One region of the Serratia marcescens subsp. marcescens ATCC 13880 genome, then DNA from elsewhere that is predicted to be linked to it. Evidence: predicted binding sites of a transcription regulator. Region 1 holds the regulator's gene; each other region holds the start of a gene.

Region 1 (6,885 bases):
CTGCAGCTGCAGCAGCCCGGCCGCCAGCAACAGTCCGGCAATCGTGCCCAGCGCACGGTGCTGAATACGCACCCGGGTGGCGTTATACCCGTTTTGGCTCACCAGCATGATGGTGAGCAGGATCCAGTATGGCTTCGGCAGGTTGAAGACCGCACCCAGGCTGCTGCCGACCGCCAGCGTCACCCCCAGCCGCGCGGCGTTGCGCAGGGCGGTGGATTTGAACGACAGATAGCTGGCCAGCGCCGGCCAAAACGGCAGGCGGTGCTGGCCGGGCATCAGGTCGCGGCGGTACAGCGGATGCTGGGTGCGCAGCAGGCGGGCGATGCGGCTGAAGTGGTAATAACAAAACTGGCCGACCGGGTTATCGGGATGCTGCGCCGCCATTTTTTCCAGCGCCGCCAGTTCGTGGCTCATGGAGAAGCGCTTCGAATGCTGATGGTAGAGGATATCGTGCGCCACCACGCGCAGCCGGCCGGCGATCACCAGTGCATTGCGGCGAATGATCGCTTCGGCCTGGCTCTGCTCCACCAGTTTTTGCACTTCCTCCGGCAAATGCAGGCTGACGGTGATGTGCTCCTGCAGATCCATCGCCACCTGAAAGGCGCGCTGCAGGCGCTTTTGTTCGAGGTTGTTGGCGTGCGGCAGGAAATTGAGCTGTTGGTACAAAAGGCTGATCAGATCCATCACCTTTTGCTGGCGCACCAGCAGCGGCGGCAGCGCGGTTTGCGGATCGGTGTGCTGGGTCAGAAGTGAGTATTTGGCTTCGAAATAGTCCGCCAGCTCCAGGTAGAGCTGGCTCAGCGTCTCGCGCATCGGCTGCTCTTTCCACAGCTTGAACCAGAACCAGGTGAATAAGCCGTACCAGACGGTGCCGATCGCGTACAGCAGCGGCGCCTGCCAGAGAGGCACCGTGCCGGCCGTGCTGAGAGCGAAAATGGCGGCCACCAGCGCCGCCGGCAATAGCCGGGCGTGCAGCGGGCTGATTTCACCGGTGACGCCGAGCAGCAGCGCCAGGCCCAGCATCAGCGCCGGCAGCGGTACGTGCCACAGCAGCGCCTGTTGCAACAGCACGCTGCTGAAGGCGAACAGCGAGCCGCCGACGATCAGCCGTTTAAAGAAGCGCTTATGCGGCGTGTCCAGACCGGCGATATTGCAGCAGGCGGGCACCAGAGAGAACATCAGGCCGAGCTGCAGCTGGCCTATCAGCAGGCCGAACAGCACCGGCAGGCACAACACCAGCGTTTGTCGCAGTGCGTAGTTGATTTCCGGGTGGTAGATCAGGCGGCGCCACATGGCAGAGAGCAGATAAAAAAACGGCGCAGATTGCGCCGTTTCTTCGGAGATTAACGGGTGCCGTAGACGACAATGGTTTTGCCGTGGGCGGAAATCAGGTTTTGATCTTCCAGCATTTTCAGAATACGGCCAACGGTTTCACGCGAGCAGCCGACGATCTGGCCGATCTCCTGACGGGTGATCTTGATCTGCATGCCGTCCGGGTGAGTCATGGCGTCGGGTTGCTTCGCCAGATTCAGCAGGGTTTGCGCGATGCGGCCGGTCACGTCCAGGAAGGCGAGGTTGCCCACTTTTTCGGAGGTGACCTGCAGGCGGCTCGCCATTTGGGCGGACAGACGCATCAGGATGTCCGGGTTCACCTGGATCAGTTGGCGGAATTTCTTGTAGGAAATTTCGGCCACTTCACAGGCGGTTTTCGCGCGAACCCAGGCGCTGCGCTCCTGGCCTTCTTCGAACAATCCGAGCTCGCCGATGAAATCCCCCTGGTTGAGGTAGGACAGGATCATCTCTTTACCTTCTTCATCCTTGATCAGCACCGCGACGGAGCCTTTCACGATGTAGTAAAGCGTTTCGGCCTTTTCACCTTGGTGAATCAGCGTACTCTTCGATGGATATTTGTGGATATGGCAATGAGACAGGAACCATTCGAGAGTAGGGTCTGTTTGCGGTTTGCCGAGAACCATTCGCTGTTATCCTCTGTTGTTATCGCTGCCTTGTGTCACAGGGGTCAGAGTTCCCTGTAAAACCCGCCTGTAGCCGCAGTCATGAGCGAGGGCTACCGGCAAGTTTTGAGGCGTGTCATAAAAATACGCTGTCGCTCTAGCATATTAACTTGCCGTAAGCGCTGCAAGCTACATTCTGTTAACATACCGGTAAAGGAGCCTTTCTCTGGGCGTTTCCCTGAAATACAGTGTCCCGGAAAGATTTATTGCGGCTCTGTTTGTAGCACAGAGTAAGGCGGGTGTCTCGTGTTGTCTCGCTTCAGCATGATTAGCATCAGGTTACGTTGCCTGTTTCTATGCGAAAGCGTACTCTGATTTTAAGAAATCAACCGGAGTGACCAGAATGCAGGCAAGAGTTAAATGGGTGGAAGGGTTAACGTTTTTGGGTGAATCGGCCTCCGGCCATCAGGTGCTGATGGACGGCAACGCCGGTGATAAAGCGCCCAGCCCGATGGAGATGGTGCTGATGTCGGTGGGCGGCTGCAGCGCGATCGACGTGGTCTCCATCCTGCAAAAAGGGCGCAACGACGTGCGCGACTGCGAGGTGAAGCTGACCTCCGAGCGCCGCGAAGAAGCCCCGCGCTTGTTCACCCATATCAACCTGCACTTCATCGTTACCGGCCAGGATCTGACCGACAAAATCGTCGAGCGAGCGGTGAACCTGTCGGCGGAGAAGTACTGCTCGGTGGCGCTGATGCTCAACAAGGCCGCCACGGTGACCCACAGCTTCGAGATCCGCCAGCCGGCGTAATCGAGACGGAGCGCGGCTCGGCGCCGCGCTCAACGCGCTTATTCGATTTTCTTGCCTTCCAGCAGCCGCTGCACCAGCGGCGCCATGATCAGCTCCATCGCCAGCCCCATTTTGCCGCCCGGCACCACTAACGTATTGATGTGCGAGATAAACGAGCCCTGCAGCATCGCCAGCAAGTAGGGGAAGTCGATCTGGTCCAGGCCGCGGAAGTGGATCACCACGAAGCTTTCATCCAGTGAGGGAATGGCCTTGGCGGCGAACGGGTTGGAGGTGTCCACCGTCGGCACGCGCTGGAAGTTGATGTGGGTGCGCGAGAATTGCGGCGTAATGTAGTTGATGTAGTCTTCCATCGAGCGCACCACCGAATCCATCACCGCTTCGCGGGAGTGGCCGCGTTCGCCGGTATCGCGGATCAGCTTCTGGATCCACTCCAGGTTGACGATCGGCACCACGCCGACCAGCAGATCGACGTGTTTGGCCACGTCATGGTGCTCGGTGACCACGCCGCCGTGCAGCCCCTCGTAGAACAGCACGTCGGTCGGCGCCGGCAGCGGCTCCCACGGGGTGAAGGTGCCCGGCACCTGATTGTAGGGCACCGCTTCGTCGTAGGTGTGCAGGTACTTGCGCGAACGGCCGGTGCCGTTTTTGCCGTACTCGATAAAGCTCTGCTGCAGCAGGCCGAAGTCGTTGGCCTCGGGGCCGAAATAGCTGATGTGTCTGCCCAGATCGCGCGCCTTGCGGATCGCCGCGTCCATTTCCGGCCGGGTATAGCGGTGGAAGCTGTCGCCCTCCAGCTCGGCGGCGCGAATGTTGAGCTGCTGGAAGATTTTGCGGAACGCCACGCTGGTGGTGGTGGTGCCGGCGCCGCTGGAACCGGTCACCGCGATAACGGGATGTTTGGCAGACATGGTGGTTGTCACTCCGTGTTGAATGCGCCGGCGTCAGGGGATTATTGTGGCTCTTGTTGACGCTCTCTATGTCAGGAAAAAATGGCGCGCGCTGGTTTGCAATGTCCCATTGTTACCTGATTTTTTCCGTCAGTCATAGAACCGGGCGCCACTAAATTTCTTCCTGCCCGGCGCGGAACTGGCCGCGCGGCATGATGTTGACGCTCTCGTGCAGTTCCGACCACACCAGCACCACTTCGCCGTTTTTCAGCTGGCGGCGCACGTCCTCCACCTTCTGCTCCAGCGATCGTTCGTGCTCACCGTAATCGGTGCCTTCGCGCAGCACAAAGGATTCGATCAGGCTGTTCAGGGTGTCGGTTGCCAGTTCTTGCCAGGGAATAATCACGTCGGAATGTCCAGATAAGGGGAAAGCCAGGCCGGAATGCGATGCTCCAGCCACATGTGCGGTTTTTTCAGCGTGCCGCCGACGAAGCCGACGTGGCCGCCGAACTCAGTCAGCTGATATTCGATATTGCGCGGCAGGCCGGCGACGTCGGGGATCACCTCAGGGGTCATGAAAGGGTCGTCCTGCGCATGGATGATCAGCAGCGGCGTCTGGATGGACGGCAACAGCGGCAGGGCGCTGCAGCGGCGATAATAGTCGGTGGCGTCGCTGAAGCCGTGAATGCGCGAGGTGATGGCATCGTCGAACTCGCGGATGCGCCGCAAACCGTTCAGCTGTGATAGCTTGAGCGGCAGGGTGTCCGGATAGTGCAACAGCTTGCGGGTGGCGTTTTGTTTCAGCTGCCCCAGCAGGTAGCGCTGATAAACGCGGGAGAAGCCTTGCTCCATGCGGTAGGCGCAGGGTTCCAGCATCAGCGGCGCCGAGACCACCACCGCCGCCTGCAGCAGGCTGTCGGCGCCTTGCTGCGCCAGATAGCAGGCCAGCATGTTGCCGCCGAGCGAAACGCCTACCGCCGCGGTTGGCACTTCGCCGTAGCGGTCGCGCAGCCAGCGCAGAAAGAAGCGCGCGTCTTCGGTTTCGCCGGAGTGATAGATGCGCTGTTTGCGGTTGGGCACGCCGCTGCAGCCGCGAAAGTGCATCACCACGCCCAGCCAGCCGCGATCGCGCCAGGCGTTGAGCAGGCCATGCGCGTAGGGGCTGTAGAAGCTGCCCTCCAGGCCGTGGAACAGCACCGCGCGCGGTTTGTCGCGCGCCTGCGCCGGATCCTCGCTCCAGGCGAGATCGACGAAATCGCCGTCGGGCAATTCCAGCCGTTGCCAATGCGGTTTCAATAACACGCGGCGGCGCACCAGCCGCGGCAACAGCGTTTGCAGGTGCGGGTTACTGGCCCCGGTCAGAGGGCGAAAGGTGTTAGGCATAGGCTGAGTAAAATGTTGTGGGCGGCTATTGTGAGATCCCTAGCGCACTGTTAGCTTCAATACCAAGAATTAACAATGATACTGCAAAAAAGCGCCTTGGGTGAGGAGCACCCGTGCCATGGAACCGAGTTTATTCCTTTCGATGCTGGGCTTCCTGTGGGTCGCGGCCATCACGCCTGGCCCCAATAATCTGCTGCTGACCACCTCCGGCGCTAACTTCGGCTTTATGCGATCGCTGTGGCTGATGGTCGGCATCATGCTCGGCATGCAAAGCATTTTGCTGCTGGTGGCGTTCGGCGTCGGCAGCCTGATCCTGATCTACCCGTCGCTGCACCTGATCCTGAAAATCCTCGGCAGTTTGTACCTGCTGTGGCTGGCGTGGAAAGTCGCCACCGCCGCCTATGAAAAGCTGGAAACCGACGTGGCGCCGCCGCAGCCGGTGCGGCTGTATCAGGGCTGGCTGCTGCAGTTCCTCAACCCGAAAGCCTGGCTGATGGCGCTGGGCGCGGTGGCGAGCTTCAGCCTGGCGGGCGATAAGTACAACGGTTCCATAGCGGCGATCGCGCTGGGCATTGTGGCGGTGAACATCGTCGCCGGCATTATCTGGCTGGCGTTCGGCACCCTGATCGGCCGCCTGCTGCGCAGCAAAAAGGCCTGGGTTATCTTCAACGTTTCCATGGGGCTGCTGACGGCAGCCTGCGTATTACTGATTTGGCATTAAGGAGCGGAACGATGGCGGAAAACTATTATCACGTGGTCGCCTTTACCGGCGAAGGGTTGCGCGGCAACCCGGCCGGGGTTTGTCTGCTGACGCAGCCGCTGCCGGCGGAGCGGCTGCAGGCGATCGCCAACGAGATCGGCCTGCCGGAAACCAGCTTTGTCTGGGATGACGGCGACATGACCGCCATCCGCTGGTTTACTCCGGAACGCGAGGTCGACCTTTGCGGCCACGGCACCCTGGCGGCGGCGCATGTGATGTTCAGCGCGGTTAACCCGGCGCTGCGAGATATTCGCTTCCGTTCGGCCGGCGGCGAGCTGCTCGTCAAGCGCGATGCGCAGGACGGGGAGCGGCTGGTACTTGATTTCCCCGCCCGGCCGCCGCAGAAAGTCGCCGAACCGGCAGGCCTCGCGGCGCTGTTGGGCGTGCAGCCGCAGGAAGTGTGGCAGGCGAAAGCGCTGCTGGTGGTGCTTGAACATGAGGCGCAGGTGCGCGCGCTGCGGCCGGACATTCCCGCGTTGATCGCGCTGGCCGGGCGTGCGGTCATCGTCACCGCGCTCGGTGACACCGTGGACTTCGTTTCGCGCTATTTCACGCTCGACGGCGGTGAGGATCCGGTCACCGGCTCCGCGCACTGCACGTTGATGCCTTACTGGACGGCGCGTCTCGGCCGCCATCGGTTGCACGCCCGGCAGATTTCGGCGCGCGGCGGCGAGCTGTTCTGCGAACTGCAAGGGGACCGCACGCTGCTGGGCGGCTACGCTCACGTGTTCTTGCGCGGGACGATCGCGCTGTGATCCGCTTTAATATTACCTAAGGTAATAAAGAAGACTTTTTTATTCTTTTATCGCCCGTCATCGCTCAGATAAAACTGTCAGCAACTGAACAGATTTTTATCAACGGAGCGCAACATGGCGGGCAAACTCTTTTCTTTACGTAACGCGGCGCTGCTGGCGTTGTCGCTCAGCGCGGCCAGCGCCTACGCGGTGGACGTGACCGTGGCGTACCAGACGTCGGCGGAGCCGGCCAAGGTGGCGCAGGCGGAAAACAGCTTCGCCAAACAGTCCGGCGCGACCGTCGACTGGCGTAAGTTCGACAGCGGTTCCAGCGTGCTGCGCGCGCTGGCCTCCG
Region 2 (6,885 bases), 190 kb from region 1:
TTCACCCAGCAAGCGATCGTAGTAATAGGCGCGCTTGACGTCGTTCTTGGCGGAGACCACCCGATCGGCGGTGCTGCGGATCTGGCGGTGGAAGGCCGACAGCTCTTCGCTGACCGGAATCTCCGCCCGCTGCATGCGCTGGTGGGCAATGATCAGGTTCAACGCCAGACGATACTTGGCGATGTCGTTCGGGAACATCATCAGCAGTTGGTTAAGCTGCTGATACAGCGCAGGCAGATGGTTTTGCCGACGACGCGCCGCCTTGGTGGTCAGCGCCGACACCGCGCTGCTGACGAACTGGTTGAGCAACGTGCGCCCGGTGCGTTCACGCGAATTGTCGCGGATCAGCAGCAGTACCATCAGCCCAACGCAGCTGCCGAGGAACTGGCCCAGCGCCCCGTCGAGAAACTGGGTGACGTTGAACTCCATCGGGTTGCTCAGCACCAGAATGTTGATGGTCCCGGCCAGCAGCCCCAGCGAACCGAGCCGCCGCTTCTGCACCTCGATGCCGATGAAAAACGCCAGCAGGCCGAGGCTGAGACACAGCAGCAAAATGCTCTGCTGCGTCGCCGGCAGGATCACCATGAAGAACAGGGAACCGACCGGGATCGCCGCCAGCATGCCCAGCACGAAATCCATCGCCACCATGCGCGGCGCCGGGGTGCGCATCGCCAGCGAGGTGATCACCGCGATGATCACCATAAAACCGCTGCCGGACGTCCAGCCGGTCCACAGCCACAGCAGGCTGCCGAAGGCCGTCGCCACAAAGGTGCGCAGGCCGTTGATCATCGCGTGATGCCCTTCCGCCGAAGTCGGCTTGACCACGGTTTCGTTGCTCAACACCCCCTCTTCCACCGCGCTGATGCTGCAGTTGGCGTGCACGCCTTTCGACAGCAGCAGGTAGCGCGTCGCCGCGCCGACCCAACCGGTGATGGTCGGCAGCGTTTCCTCGGAACGATGCGTGGTCAGCACCTGGCGCAACAGCTTCATGCGCTTGTGGATCTCCTGTGGGGTTTCCGCCGGGACCATCAGCTGCTCCCACAGGCTGTCTTTCAGTGCCTCCGGGTGATTCACCAAGATCAGATAGGTTTCGCAGGCCTGGGTGATCAGCGTCAGCGACAGCGTATGCAGCGCTTTTACCCGGCGGTTGACCTTCTGCCAGCGCGAGGACTCCATCATCAGATTGTTGCGCATGCCGTCCAGCGCCGTGGTGCTCTTCACCAGATTGCTCCAGGCGCGGTCGATATCCTCTTTGTCGGCGTTGCTGATGCACATCTGCATCAGGCGGTATTGAGCCACCAGCAGCTGATCCACCGCCCGATCGATGTCCTGTTTGATCGAACGCGGCGAGAACAGCAGATCCGCCAACACGGCGCTGACGATCCCCAGCACGATCTCGCTGCAACGCTCGATGGCGAACTGCGGCGCTTCCAGCAGATGAGACTCACTGGTGGCGACCGTCACGATGATGATCAGCGCGGTATACCCGGCCAGCCCCCAGGCATAGGAGTTCTCCACCTTGATGAGCGAAGAAAGCCAGGTGCAGAAACCGGCCCAGATGCAGCACAGCAGCAGCATCACCACCGGCGCGCGGGCGGTGGTGATGATAATGATCAGACCGACGAAGCAGCCGATAAAGGTGCCGATGATACGCAGCCAACCGCGGTGGCGGATGGCGCCGGAGAAGGGTTCGCCGCCGGCGGCAAAGGCCGGGCCGGCGGCGACGATGGCGGCGGTCATCGCCGACCAGCGCGGGGTTTCCAGATTGAGATGGAAGCCGACGAACAGCGCAAACACAATCGCGAAGCTGAGTTTGAAGGCGAATCTCAGCCGGATAAAGGTTGGGCTGCTCATTAGCCGAACTCACGCAGCCGGTGCATCAGGCGCACAAAAGGCGAGCCGCTGTCGGCATTGCGATCGTTCTTGCCGACGATCACCACGGTGGCGGTGGTGCCGGCCGGGTACGGATGCTGTTGGTCCTTGGCGTCCAGCAGAATCTTCACCGGCACGCGCTGCGCCAGGCGCACCCACTCCAGGTTGCTGTCGATCGAGGCCAACCCTTTGTTGTTCACCGTGCTGCTGCTGTTGTTCACCGCCGCCGCCACGCTGTCGACGGTGCCGTGCATGATGCGGTTGCTGCCGAGCGGAGTGATCTCCGCGCGATCGCCCTTATTCAGGCCATTCAGCTTGGTCTCTTCCAGGTACGCCAGGATGTAGAAGGAATCTTTCTTCACCAGCGCCACCGCCACCGAGCCGCGGGTGATGTATTCGCCGGCATGGACATTGAGGTTGGTGATCCAGCCATCGGCCGGAGCCCGCACCGTGGTGCGTTCCAGATCCAGCTGCGCCAGCTCGCGCGCCGCCACGGCCTTCGCCAGCTGGTGCTGCACGGTCTGCAGCGAGTTGTTCGACTGGTCAATCTCTTCCTGCGACATCGCCTGCACGCCCAGCTTCACGCGGCGGCCGGCCTCGCGCCGTTTTTCCGCCGCCAACGCTTGATAGTAGGCGACATCGGCGCCGGCTTCCGCCAACGCCTGCTCATAACGCGGCCGATCGACCACGAACAGCACCTGGCCTTTCTTCACCAGTTGGTTATCCACCACCGGCACGTCGGTCAGCAGGCCGCTGACGTCCGGCGCGATCGCCACCACATCGGCGGTAAACTTGGCATCACGCGTCCACGGCGACTCGGTGTAGAACACCCAGGCCTTGAATATCGCGGCGATGCCCAACAGCACAAGAATCAAAGTGATCGCGATTCGGGTTATTTTTATCGAAAAATTTTTCACAGCGACCTCAAACAAAAAGACATGAAATCAGATAAAACAAGCAGCAATACAGCGCAGTGTTAAACAGCGCCGGATGCCAGACAAAATCGTAAATCCCCGTCGGCTGCAGCAGGCGGCGCAAGAGAAAAAACAGCGCCAGCGACACCAGCAGCTCGAAAAACACCGGCGGAAACGACAGTCCGAAGATGACCATAACCGGAAGCAAACTCATCACTTTTTCCTTATTGTTCACTGCGCCGGGGAAAGACACATCTCGCCATTCACATTCTCTTTACATTTTAGCGTGCGCGCGCCACAAATCTTGACCAGACAGCTTGTCCAGGTCACGAACCCGAAAAAAGGTTAAACTTTGGGGCAGACGTCCACGACAGGGATTGCGAGGGTGCCGGAGGAGCGGCAGGATTACGTCGCCGATCGCTCTCGCACGTTGGTAAGGTCTATTCACCCGACCACGTTATATTAGCCTGCTTACTATCAAGGCATCAACAATCTGTGATCTAAATCACTTTTAAGCCAGAGTGAATAATGGAAAGATTAAAACGGATGTCGGTATTCGCCAAAGTGGTTGAGTTCGGGTCGTTTACCGCGGCCGCGCGCCAACTCGGCATGAGCGTTTCATCGATCAGCCAAACCGTCTCGAAACTGGAAAATGAGCTGCAGGTCAAGCTGTTGAACCGCAGCACGCGCAGCATCGGCCTGACCGAGGCCGGCAAAATCTACTATCAGGGCTGCCGACGCATGCTGCAGGAAGTCAGCGAAGTGCATGAACAGCTGTATGCGTTTAACAATACGCCCGCCGGCACGCTGCGCATCGGCAGCTCATCCACCATGGCGCAAAACGTGCTGGCGAACATGACCGCCGAGATGATGAAAGAGTACCCGGGCCTGACGGTCAACCTGGTAACCGGCATTCCGGCGCCGGATCTGATCACCGACGGGCTGGATCTGGTGATCCGCACCGGAGCGCTGCAGGACTCCAGCCTGTTCTCTCGCCGCCTGGGGCAGATGCCGATGGTGGTGTGCGCCGCCAAAAGCTACCTGATCCAGCACGGCACGCCGCAGAAGCCGAGCGACATGGTCAACTTCTCCTGGCTGGAGTACAGCGTGCGGCCCGACAGCGAATTCGAACTGATGTCGCCGGAAGGCATCACCACGCGCATTTCCCCGCAGGGGCGCTTCGTCACCAACGACTCCTCCACCATGATCCGTTGGCTGAAAAACGGCGCCGGCATCGCCTACGCCCCGCTGATGTGGGTGATCGAAGAGATCAAACGCGGCGAGATCGAGATCCTGTTCAAAAGCTACCATTCGGATCCACGGCCGATCTACGCGCTCTATACCGAGAAGGACAAACTGCCGCTGAAGGTGCAGGTGTGCATCAATTATTTAACCGACTATTTCGAACGCGTAGCGGCGGTCTATCAGGGCTATCGCTGAGCAGCGCTCAAATAGCGTCGCGCCAGCGCGGCCAGCAGCGTCAGCGCCACCATGCCGAAGCCCCACAGCAGCCAGATGGCGTAGCCCGCCCAGGTCAGCAGCGCAGGAAAATAGCTCGCCAGCCCGCTGCCCAGCTGTTTCAGCCACGGCAGCCAGGCGTCCAGCACCGCCTGCGGCACCAGGCTCAGCGCACCGTTCACCGGCAACGATGCATTCCCGGCTGCCTCCGCCAACGCCGGGAGCCAGGCCAGCACCCCGGCTACGCCCCAGGCCAGCAGCGTCCATAGCGCCATGGCGCCCAGCAGCAGCGCGAGTGTCCAACCGCCCCGGTTCACGGCACACCGCCGCCGCACTGCGGACAAAAGCGGCTGCCCGACGGCAACGGCGCGGCGCACTGGCCGCAGGTGGCGCTCACCGCGGCAAACGGCTGACCGCAGCGGTGGCAATAACGCGCGCCCGATTTATTCACAGCCCGGCATTCCGGGCACAGCGGCCCCGGCTCGCCATGCTGATTATAGCGGTTGCCATGATGCCCGCCGCCGTGGCCCGCGCGCTGATGACCGCCGTTAATACCGCCTTGCCCCAACAACCGTTTCAGTAAGCTCATCCCGCCTCTCCTCTGTGCATTGACGCTGAACCTCACTGTAAACCCTGGAGTAAACTCCAGGGTAAAGCCCGGCGAGCAGGATTTACGTTTCATTACATCGTAAAAGTGGCAAGGCTTTGATGCCGTTAACAAAAGCGCCATCGGCATTATCCCACGCCGCCGCGCTGCGTTATGCTGCGGAAACCTCTCCCTGCATCAGGAATAACCATGAAAAAAATCATACTGGACTGTGACCCGGGGCATGACGACGCCATCGCTCTGTTGCTGGCCTGGGGCAATCCGCAGATCGACCTGCTGGCGGTCACCACCGTGGTGGGTAACCAGACGCTGGACAAAGTGACGCGCAACGCCCTGGCGGTGGCCCGCATCGCCAATATCACCGGCGTCCCCTTCGCCGCCGGCTGCCCGCGCCCGCTGGTGCGCAATATCGAAGTGGCGCCCGACATTCACGGCGACTCAGGCCTCGATGGCCCGGTGCTGCCGGCACCCCACCTGCAGTTGGACTCACGCCATGCGGTAGACCTGATCATCGAGACCGTGATGGCCCACCCGCCGGGCAGCGTGACGCTGGTGCCGACCGGCGGCCTGACCAATATCGCCATGGCGGTGCGTAAAGAGCCGCGCATTGCCGAACGGGTCAAGGAAGTGGTGCTGATGGGCGGCGGCTATCATGTGGGCAACTGGAGCGCGGTGGCGGAGTTCAATATCAAAATCGATCCCGAGGCGGCGCACATCGTGTTCAACGAAAAATGGCCGCTCACCATGGTCGGGCTGGATCTCACCCATCAGGCGCTGGCCACGCCGGCAGTCTGCGAACGCATCGCCGCCCTCGGCACCCGGCCGGCCGCCTTCGTCGGCGAACTGCTGGCATTCTTTGGCCGTATGTACCAACAGGCGCAAGGCTTCAGCGCCCCGCCGGTACACGATCCTTGCGCGGTGGCCTACGTGATCGACCCGAGCGTCATGACGGTGCGCAAAGCGCCGGTGGATATCGAACTGACCGGCACCCTGACGTTGGGCATGACGGTCACGGACTTCCGCGCGCCGCCGCCGCCGGACTGCCACACCCAGGTCGCGGTCAAACTGGATCAGGATAAATTCTGGGATCTGGTGGTGGATGCGCTAAAGCGGATCGGTGAGGTGGAGTAAGCGGACGGGAGACAAGACTAACGCGCTTGGGCAGGCGCGTTAGCCTGTATTCTGCCGCGGCAACGGGGAGGCTCAAGACATAACGTCTTTTATTTCCAATTCAGCAGAACAATCCTAACAATAAATCATTTTATAAAAACCCAAATAAACAGATAGAGACAAGAAGAATCTTAATAAAAATAAAACCATGAAAATCACTTTTAATTTAAAAATCAGCAATGGGAAACGATGAAATAAACCTCCTCCGTCACGCCGCCGCTGACGAAACAAATTAAACAAGCAGATACCTATTTTATTCTTCACATTACCTGCCGACATAGGCCATTGCCGGGATGTCTCACGATATTCACACTCGCCAACACAAAGACCAACCAACTGATTTTAATAAATAAAAACAATATTTAGATTAAAAATTGACTGAATCGCAATAGATTTGAGAAAATAGCGCGTCTGTTTTTGAAAAAACAAAAATGCCTTTTGCGGGTGAAAAATACGGCTTAACCTTTCTTTAGGCGCACAGCCTCACGCATTCTCAGGGCAAACATTATTTATCGCTTCACCATGACGACGACTTAAATTTCCCGTAAGACATTTTCGAATTGAACATTACACACATTTCAACATCAGGATAAAAGATAGGGAATAATCAAAACATGCATTCAATAAACGCTATCAGGCCTTGGCAGGTTAACCATGGCCGATAAATCTCCCGCTAACGCAGCGACCATCGCCGTGCTGCCCCTGCTGCTGATCTGGATGGCGGCGCTCCTGCCGATCTATCATCCCAATATGGGCGGCGACGGTCTGGCGCTGCCGCAAAACATTCAGGCCTGGGGCGTCATGGCGCTCACTACGCTGATCGTGACGTTTACCGTTTGCCTGGGTCGCATCCGCCTTTCGCTT
Region 3 (6,885 bases), 1.1 Mb from region 1:
GTTCAGATAAACAAGCAGGTCCCTGAAAAATAAGACCGAACGTGTTTTTATGGAGAAAAATATGAACTTTCGCCTGACTGGGGTGGCATTCGCAGCGGCATTACTGGTGGGCTGTGCCAGCGCGCCAGACAATGAGCCGCAAGGGCGTTCCGATCCTCTGGAAGGATTTAACCGGACGATGTTCGACTTCAACTACAACGTCCTGGATCCTTATATTCTGCGTCCGGTCGCGGTGGCCTGGCGCGACTACGTGCCGATGCCGGCGCGTAACGGCATCAGCAACTTCACCTCCAACCTGGAAGAGCCGGCCAGCATGGTCAACGCCTTCCTGAAGGGCGATCCCTACCGCGGGATGATCCACTTCAACCGTTTCTTCCTGAACACCCTGCTTGGGATGGGCGGTCTGATCGATGTGGCCGGCATGGCCAACCCGAAACTGGCGCGCGAAGAACCGAACCGCTTCGGCAGCACGCTGGGTCATTACGATGTGGGTTACGGCCCGTACGTGATGTTGCCGGGCTACGGCAGCTTCACGCTGCGTGACGAAGGCGGCGACTTTGCGGATACGCTGTATCCGATGCTGAGCTACCTGACCTTCTGGATGTCGGCGGGCAAATGGGTGGTCGAGGGTATCGAAACCCGCGCTCAACTGCTGGATTCCGACGGCCTGCTGCGCAACTCTTCCGATCCTTATGTCATGGTGCGCGAGGCTTACTTCCAGCGCCACGATTTCATCGCCAACGGCGGCTCGCTCAAGCCGGAAGAGAACCCGAACGCCAAGGCGATTCAGGGCGAACTGGACGAGATCGACTCGCAGTAATCCTGGGCATTATGCCAATGAAAACCCGCCGTCAGGCGGGTTTTTTTTTTATGCCGGCGGCAAGCGGCAGGCAAAGAAAAAGCGCCCCAGGGGGCGCTTTGGCATCCATCTCAGGCGAAATTAGAAGCGGTAGTTGAAGTTGGCGCCGTACAGCCAGGCTTTACCCACCGAGTTGAAGGTGTAAGGGCCTTCGTTGATGGTGACTTTCTGGCCGTGCATGTAGGACACGCCGACATCAACCGAGGCGTCTTTGTTGAACGCATAGGTAGTACCGGCACTCAGCCAGAAACGGTCCTGATCGGGAATGGAGATCGAACGGTTTTGGGCGGGCACCGGGCTGTCATCGAAGGCGATACCGGTCCGGAAGGTCCAGTTGTCGTCGTAGAAGTAGGTGGTGCCCAGCGCGATACGGTAGGCATCGCGGAAGCCTTCATGCTTCTCGAACAGCGTCTGACCATTGTTGCCGGTGGCTCTCAACTCCTGGAACTGGCTCCAGCTGGTATAGGCCAGGCTGTAGTGAATGGCCCACTGCGGCGCCACTTTGTTGTAACCGGACAGCTCCCACATTTCCGGCAGGTTCAGATCCAGAGAACCCGGGATGGTGCTGCCGCTGGTGCCCCAAGGCAAGCCTAAGCCCAGAGATTGAGTCAGAGGGTTGAATTGTGCTGGCAGGCTGCTCTTGTAATCGCCGTCGAACTTGATTTTGACTTCAGAGCGATAGGTGAAGCCGTAACGGTTGTTTTCATCCACTTCGTACAGGATGCCGGCGTTCCAGCCGTAACCCCATTTATCGCCTTTCAGGTGAGAAATCTGGGTATCGCCAGGGATTTGAGCGATCATTCCGGCTTGCTGAGGCGTTAATCTACCGGTTTGCAGGCCTTGACCTGCAAGCAGTTTCGGCAATTCACCGGCGTAACGTTCCAGTTTGGCTTTGGCGTACACCGCATCGAAGCCCAGACCGAAGCTGAAGTGTTGATTCAGACGGTAGGCGCCGCTCAGGTTGAGGTTAACGGTAGTCAGATCGGTCTTACCGCCGTAAGCGCCGGCGGTATAACCGTCGTTGAATTCGGTCGCCAAACCGAAGTTGCTGGTGACCGAGCCGCCTACGGCGAACTGATCGTTAATCGGGTGAACATAATGCAGGTTCGGCACCCAGGCGACAGGGGCGATATTTTTGGAGTCCAGGCTGGCGCCGGAAGGCGATTTGCCGGTGATGTCAACGTCCGGGTCGATGAAGACTGCGCCGATGGACAGCTCGGGGCGGGTATACATCATCAACAACGCCGGGTTGCGGCTTGCGGAAGCCGCCGTATCCGCCATGGCGCCTTCGCCAGAATACGAACGTCCTAAACCAGCTGATGAGAACTCATTCAGCTGGAATCCTGCGGCAGACACGTTTGAAGAAATAATTGCCACTGCAGCTGCGAGAGCTGATTTAGTCAATAGGTTTTTCTGGCTCATGACCAAAACCTCATTATGTGTTTATTATTTAAACTATTGTTACACGAAGTAACAAGGAGCGCGGGATTGTAGGGTCCGTTATCGTTCAGACAAATCAGACCAGTGGCTGAAGTATAGGTCTGACCTGTGAAATTGTTGCAAGTTTGTTTTTGAAATATTTCCAATCTGATATCAAAAAAGAGATCTGCTTAACAAAAAGCCAGCGGTAAATAACAAAATTCTTACCGTTCCTTAGCAGATGCTCATTTTTATTTGTGATTTCCATCACTTAAAACACCCAGTAAAAGTAAGTGCTAGTGATTGCCGGCGTGGAAGCGTAAAATACCCGCAGAATTTTGTGGCTTTGTGCCGGTGAGTGAAACGGCAATTTGGGCTGATAACAGAGGCCCTTGAGGAGAACCAATCATGTCAGATGCAATTAATAAATGCAGCGCCCAGGAAACCGCCGCGTGTTGCTGCGTGGATGTCGGCACCGTGATGGATAACACCGATTGCACCGCGTCCTACAGCCAGGTGTTCGGTAATCAACAAGATGCGGAGGCGATGCTGGCGGCCCTGAGCGAAAAGGCGCGCGCGGTCGAGTCCGATCCTTGTGACATCAGCAGTAGCATTAAACCGGTTGACGGCGGCGTGCAGTTGGAGGCCGATTTCACCTTCGCCTGCCAGGCGGAAACCCTGATCTTCCAGCTCGGCCTGCGTTAATCCCCGCTTTACCCCCGGCGCCGCCTGCTGCGCGCCGGGGATTTCCTTCTCCGCCTCGTTCCCCATAGAAAGTGCGCCTGCTCGCAGTTTTGATCTCTGCCGGTTTGCCAAATGTAACCGTTTGGTTAACAATGACCTCATCAGGTCAGACCTCTTTCTGCCCATTGCGCTGACGTTATTTTCTTCGGGAGCATTTATGAGTAAGGCACTGCCGTTGGTGACCCGTCATGGTGACCGCATTGCGATTGTGAATGGACTGCGTACCCCCTTTGCCAAACAGGCGACTGCCTATCACGGCATTCCGGCGGTGGATTTAGGGAAAACGGCGGTGAGCGAGCTATTGGCGCGCAGCGGCATCGATCCGCAACTGATCGAACAGCTGGTGTTCGGCCAGGTGGTGCAAATGCCCGAGGCGCCGAACATCGCGCGTGAAATCGTGCTTGGCACCGGCATGAGCGTTCATACCGACGCTTACAGCGTGTCGCGCGCCTGCGCCACCAGCTTCCAGGCGATCGCCAACGTGGCGGAGAGCATCATGGCCGGCAGCATCAGCGTCGGCATCGCCGGCGGGGCGGACTCTTCTTCCGTCTTGCCGATCGGGGTCAGCAAGGCGTTGGCGCGCACGCTGGTGGACGTCAACAAGGCGCGCACGCTGTCGCAGCGTCTCAAACTGTTCAGCCGGCTGAAATTCCGCGATCTGATGCCGGTGCCGCCGGCGGTGGCGGAGTATTCCACCGGTCTGCGCATGGGCGATACCGCTGAGCAGATGGCGAAAAGCCACGGCATCACCCGCGAAGCGCAGGATGCGCTGGCGCACCGTTCCCACGAACTGGCGGCCAGAGCCTGGCGGGAGGGGTGGCTGCGCGACGAGGTGATGACCGCCTACGTGCCGCCTTACCGCGCCCAGCTTTCCGAAGACAACAATATCCGCAAAGACTCCAGCCTGGCTTCTTACGCCAAGCTGAAACCGGCGTTCGATCGCAAGCATGGCAGCGTCACCGCGGCCAACAGCACGCCGCTGACCGACGGCGCGGCGGCGGTATTGATGATGAGCGAATCGCGCGCCAAAGCGCTGGGGCTGCAGCCGCTCGGCTATCTGCGCAGTTTCGCCTTCGCCGCCATCGACGTGTGGGAAGACATGCTGCTGGGGCCTTCTTACGCTACGCCGCTGGCGCTGGATCGCGCCGGCATCGGTCTGGCCGATCTGACGCTCATCGACATGCATGAAGCTTTCGCCGCGCAAACGCTGGCTAACCTGAAGATGTTCGCCAGCGAAGCGTTCGCCCGCGAGAAGCTTGGCCGCAGCCAGGCGATCGGCGAGGTGGACATGGACAAATTCAACGTCTTGGGCGGTTCCATCGCCTATGGCCACCCGTTCGCCGCCACCGGCGCGCGCATGATCACCCAGACGCTGCGCGAGCTGAAACGCCGAGGCGGCGGGTTGGGCCTGACCACCGCCTGCGCCGCCGGCGGGTTAGGTGCCGCGATGATCGTGGAGGTGGAATAATGAGTGCCGAAAACGCATTGCACGAACAGCGGGCCAAACCGTCGGCCTTTCAGCTGACGATTCGCCCCGACAATATCGGCGTGATCACCATCGACGTGCCGGGCGACAAGGTCAATACGCTCAAGGCCGAGTTCGTCGAACAGGTGAATGACGTGCTGATCCGGGCGCAGCAGCATACCGCGCTGGAAGGGCTGGTGATCGTTTCCGGCAAGCCGGACTCGTTTATCGCCGGCGCCGACATCACCATGATCGCCGCCTGCACCAGCGCCAAAGAGGCGGAAACGCTGGCCAAGAAAGGGCAGAGCACGCTGGCGCAGATCGCCGCCTTCCCGGTGCCGGTGGTGGCCGCCATCCACGGCGCCTGCCTTGGCGGCGGCCTGGAGTTGGCGCTGGCCTGCCACGGCCGCGTCTGTTCGCTGGATGACAAAACCGCGCTCGGTCTGCCGGAAGTGCAGCTGGGCCTGCTGCCGGGCTCTGGCGGCACTCAGCGCCTGCCGCGCCTGATCGGCGCCGCCAAGGCGCTGGACATGATCCTGACCGGCAAGCACATTCGCGCCCGCCAGGCGCTGCGCATGGGGCTGGTGGACGACGCCGTGCCGCAGTCGATCCTGTTGCAGACCGCCATCGAGCGGGTGAAACAGGGCTGGAAACATCAGCGCGAGCTGCCGTGGCAGGATCGCCTGCTCAACGGCCCGCTGGGCAGAAATCTGCTGTTCAGCATCGTGCGCAAGAAAACGTTGGCGAAAACCCACGGCAACTACCCGGCGGCGGAGCGCATTATTCAGGTGGTGCGCACCGGGCTGGATCACGGCAGCGCCAGCGGCTATGAGGCCGAAGCGCGCGCCTTTGGCGAGCTGGCGATGACGCCGCAGTCGGCGGCGTTGCGCAGCCTGTTCTTCGCCTCCACCGCGCTGAAAAAAGAGCGGGGCGGCAACGCTCAGCCGCATGCCCTGCATCGCGTCGGCATTCTCGGCGGCGGCCTGATGGGCGGCGGTATCGCCTGTGTCACCGCCACGCGCGGCGGTTTGCCGGTTCGCATCAAAGACATCAATGAAACCGGCATCAATCACGCGCTGAAATACAGCTGGGATGTGCTCGGCAAACGGGTACGCAGCAAGCGCATGCGCCCGGCGGAGCGGCAAAAACAGATGATGCTGATCTCCGGCTCTACCGATTACACCGGCTTTGAGCAGGCGGATATCGTGGTCGAGGCGGTGTTTGAGGATCTGGCGCTGAAACAGCAGATGGTGGCCGAGGTCGAAGCGAACTGCGCGCCGCATACCGTGTTCGCCTCCAACACCTCTTCGCTGCCTATCGGCCACATCGCCGAAAAGGCCCAGCGGCCGCAGCAGGTGATTGGTCTGCACTACTTCAGCCCGGTGGATAAAATGCCGCTGGTGGAAGTGATCCCGCACGCCGGCACCAGCGAAGAGACCATCGCCACCACCGTGGCGCTGGCGCACAAGCAGGGCAAGACCGCCATCGTGGTGGGCGACAGCGCCGGTTTTTACGTCAACCGCATCCTGGCGCCGTACATCAACGAAGCGGCGCGCTGCCTGCTGGAAGGCGAGCCGATGGAGTCGCTGGACAAGGCGCTGGTGGACTTCGGTTTCCCGGTCGGCCCGATTACCCTGCTGGATGAAGTGGGCATCGACGTTGGCACCAAAATCATTCCCGTGCTGGTCGAGGCGCTGGGGCCGCGTTTCGCCGCGCCGGCTGCGTTCGATGCGGTGCTGAAGGACGGGCGTAAAGGGCGCAAGAACGGCCGCGGCTTCTATCTCTACCCGAGCGAAGGGCAGCAGCGGCAGCGGCGTAAACGTGCGGATACCTCATTGTATACGTTGCTCGGCGTCACGCCGAAGTCGCACATGCTGCCGGCGACCGTCGCCCAGCGCTGCGTGATGATGATGCTGAACGAAGCGGCGCGCTGCCTGGATGAAGGCGTTATCCGCAGCGCGCGCGACGGCGATATCGGTGCGGTGTTCGGCATCGGCTTCCCGCCGTTCCTCGGCGGCCCGTTCCGCTATATGGACGAGCTCGGCGCCGAAAAAGTGGTGAAAACGTTGGAATACCTGCGCCAGCAGCACGGCGAGCACTTTGCGCCGTGCGAACGCTTGCAGCGCATGGCGCAGCAGGGCGAGCGTTTTTACCCGCAGGGGAGCTGAACGCAGGACGGCCCGATTTGCACTATAGTTGCAACAGGGCCGCGTTGTGATCGCCATCACTCCTTGCAACAGCGTCAGCCGGTGAGGCTGTACAGCAAGGCGCAGGCAGCGGTAAGTTAGCTTGACCGTCATCAATAAATTTCATGGCGGCAAGGTTAAAATTTAACCCGTTGAATTGATTGTTCTGTGAGCAATCGAGGTTTGCCCGGGGAGGGTTGCTGTAAAAAACA

Evidence for each region. Region 1 encodes CRP, which controls carbon source genes, mostly activating them, when cyclic AMP is high. Its sites were predicted from a motif close to ATGTGANNNNNNTCACAT; they were not measured.
Region 2: a site for CRP is predicted at 3,280-3,297, ahead of aaeR (HTH-type transcriptional activator AaeR). Genes of this name have one in related genera too.
Region 3: a site for CRP is predicted at 2,534-2,551, ahead of J0F90_RS17180 (YfcZ/YiiS family protein). Genes of this name have one in related genera too.

The regions. Positions count from the first base shown of each region.
Region 1 covers NZ_CP071238.1:4,738,871-4,745,755, reverse strand. Annotated here, with positions in the region: gene J0F90_RS22755 (YccS/YhfK family putative transporter) at 1-1,293, opposite strand, end outside; gene crp (cAMP-activated global transcriptional regulator CRP) at 1,344-1,976, opposite strand; gene J0F90_RS22745 (OsmC family protein) at 2,359-2,766, shown strand; gene J0F90_RS22740 (phosphoribulokinase) at 2,805-3,674, opposite strand; gene J0F90_RS22735 (YheU family protein) at 3,826-4,059, opposite strand; gene J0F90_RS22730 (hydrolase) at 4,056-5,036, opposite strand; gene J0F90_RS22725 (LysE family translocator) at 5,155-5,757, shown strand; gene J0F90_RS22720 (PhzF family phenazine biosynthesis protein) at 5,769-6,551, shown strand; gene tauA (taurine ABC transporter substrate-binding protein) at 6,666-6,885, shown strand, end outside.
Region 2 covers NZ_CP071238.1:4,553,171-4,560,055, forward strand. Annotated here, with positions in the region: gene aaeB (p-hydroxybenzoic acid efflux pump subunit AaeB) at 1-1,854, opposite strand, end outside; gene aaeA (p-hydroxybenzoic acid efflux pump subunit AaeA) at 1,854-2,789, opposite strand; gene aaeX (p-hydroxybenzoic acid efflux pump operon protein AaeX) at 2,797-3,000, opposite strand; gene aaeR (HTH-type transcriptional activator AaeR) at 3,315-4,226, shown strand; gene J0F90_RS21820 (hypothetical protein) at 4,217-4,561, opposite strand; gene J0F90_RS21825 (zinc ribbon domain-containing protein) at 4,558-4,833, opposite strand; gene uriH (uridine-preferring nucleoside hydrolase UriH) at 5,041-5,982, shown strand; gene J0F90_RS21835 (PglL family O-oligosaccharyltransferase) at 6,676-6,885, shown strand, end outside.
Region 3 covers NZ_CP071238.1:3,594,485-3,601,369, reverse strand. Annotated here, with positions in the region: gene ccmI (c-type cytochrome biogenesis protein CcmI) at 1-33, shown strand, start outside; gene mlaA (phospholipid-binding lipoprotein MlaA) at 62-820, shown strand; gene fadL (long-chain fatty acid transporter FadL) at 941-2,281, opposite strand; gene J0F90_RS17180 (YfcZ/YiiS family protein) at 2,687-2,983, shown strand; gene fadI (acetyl-CoA C-acyltransferase FadI) at 3,180-4,490, shown strand; gene fadJ (fatty acid oxidation complex subunit alpha FadJ) at 4,490-6,655, shown strand.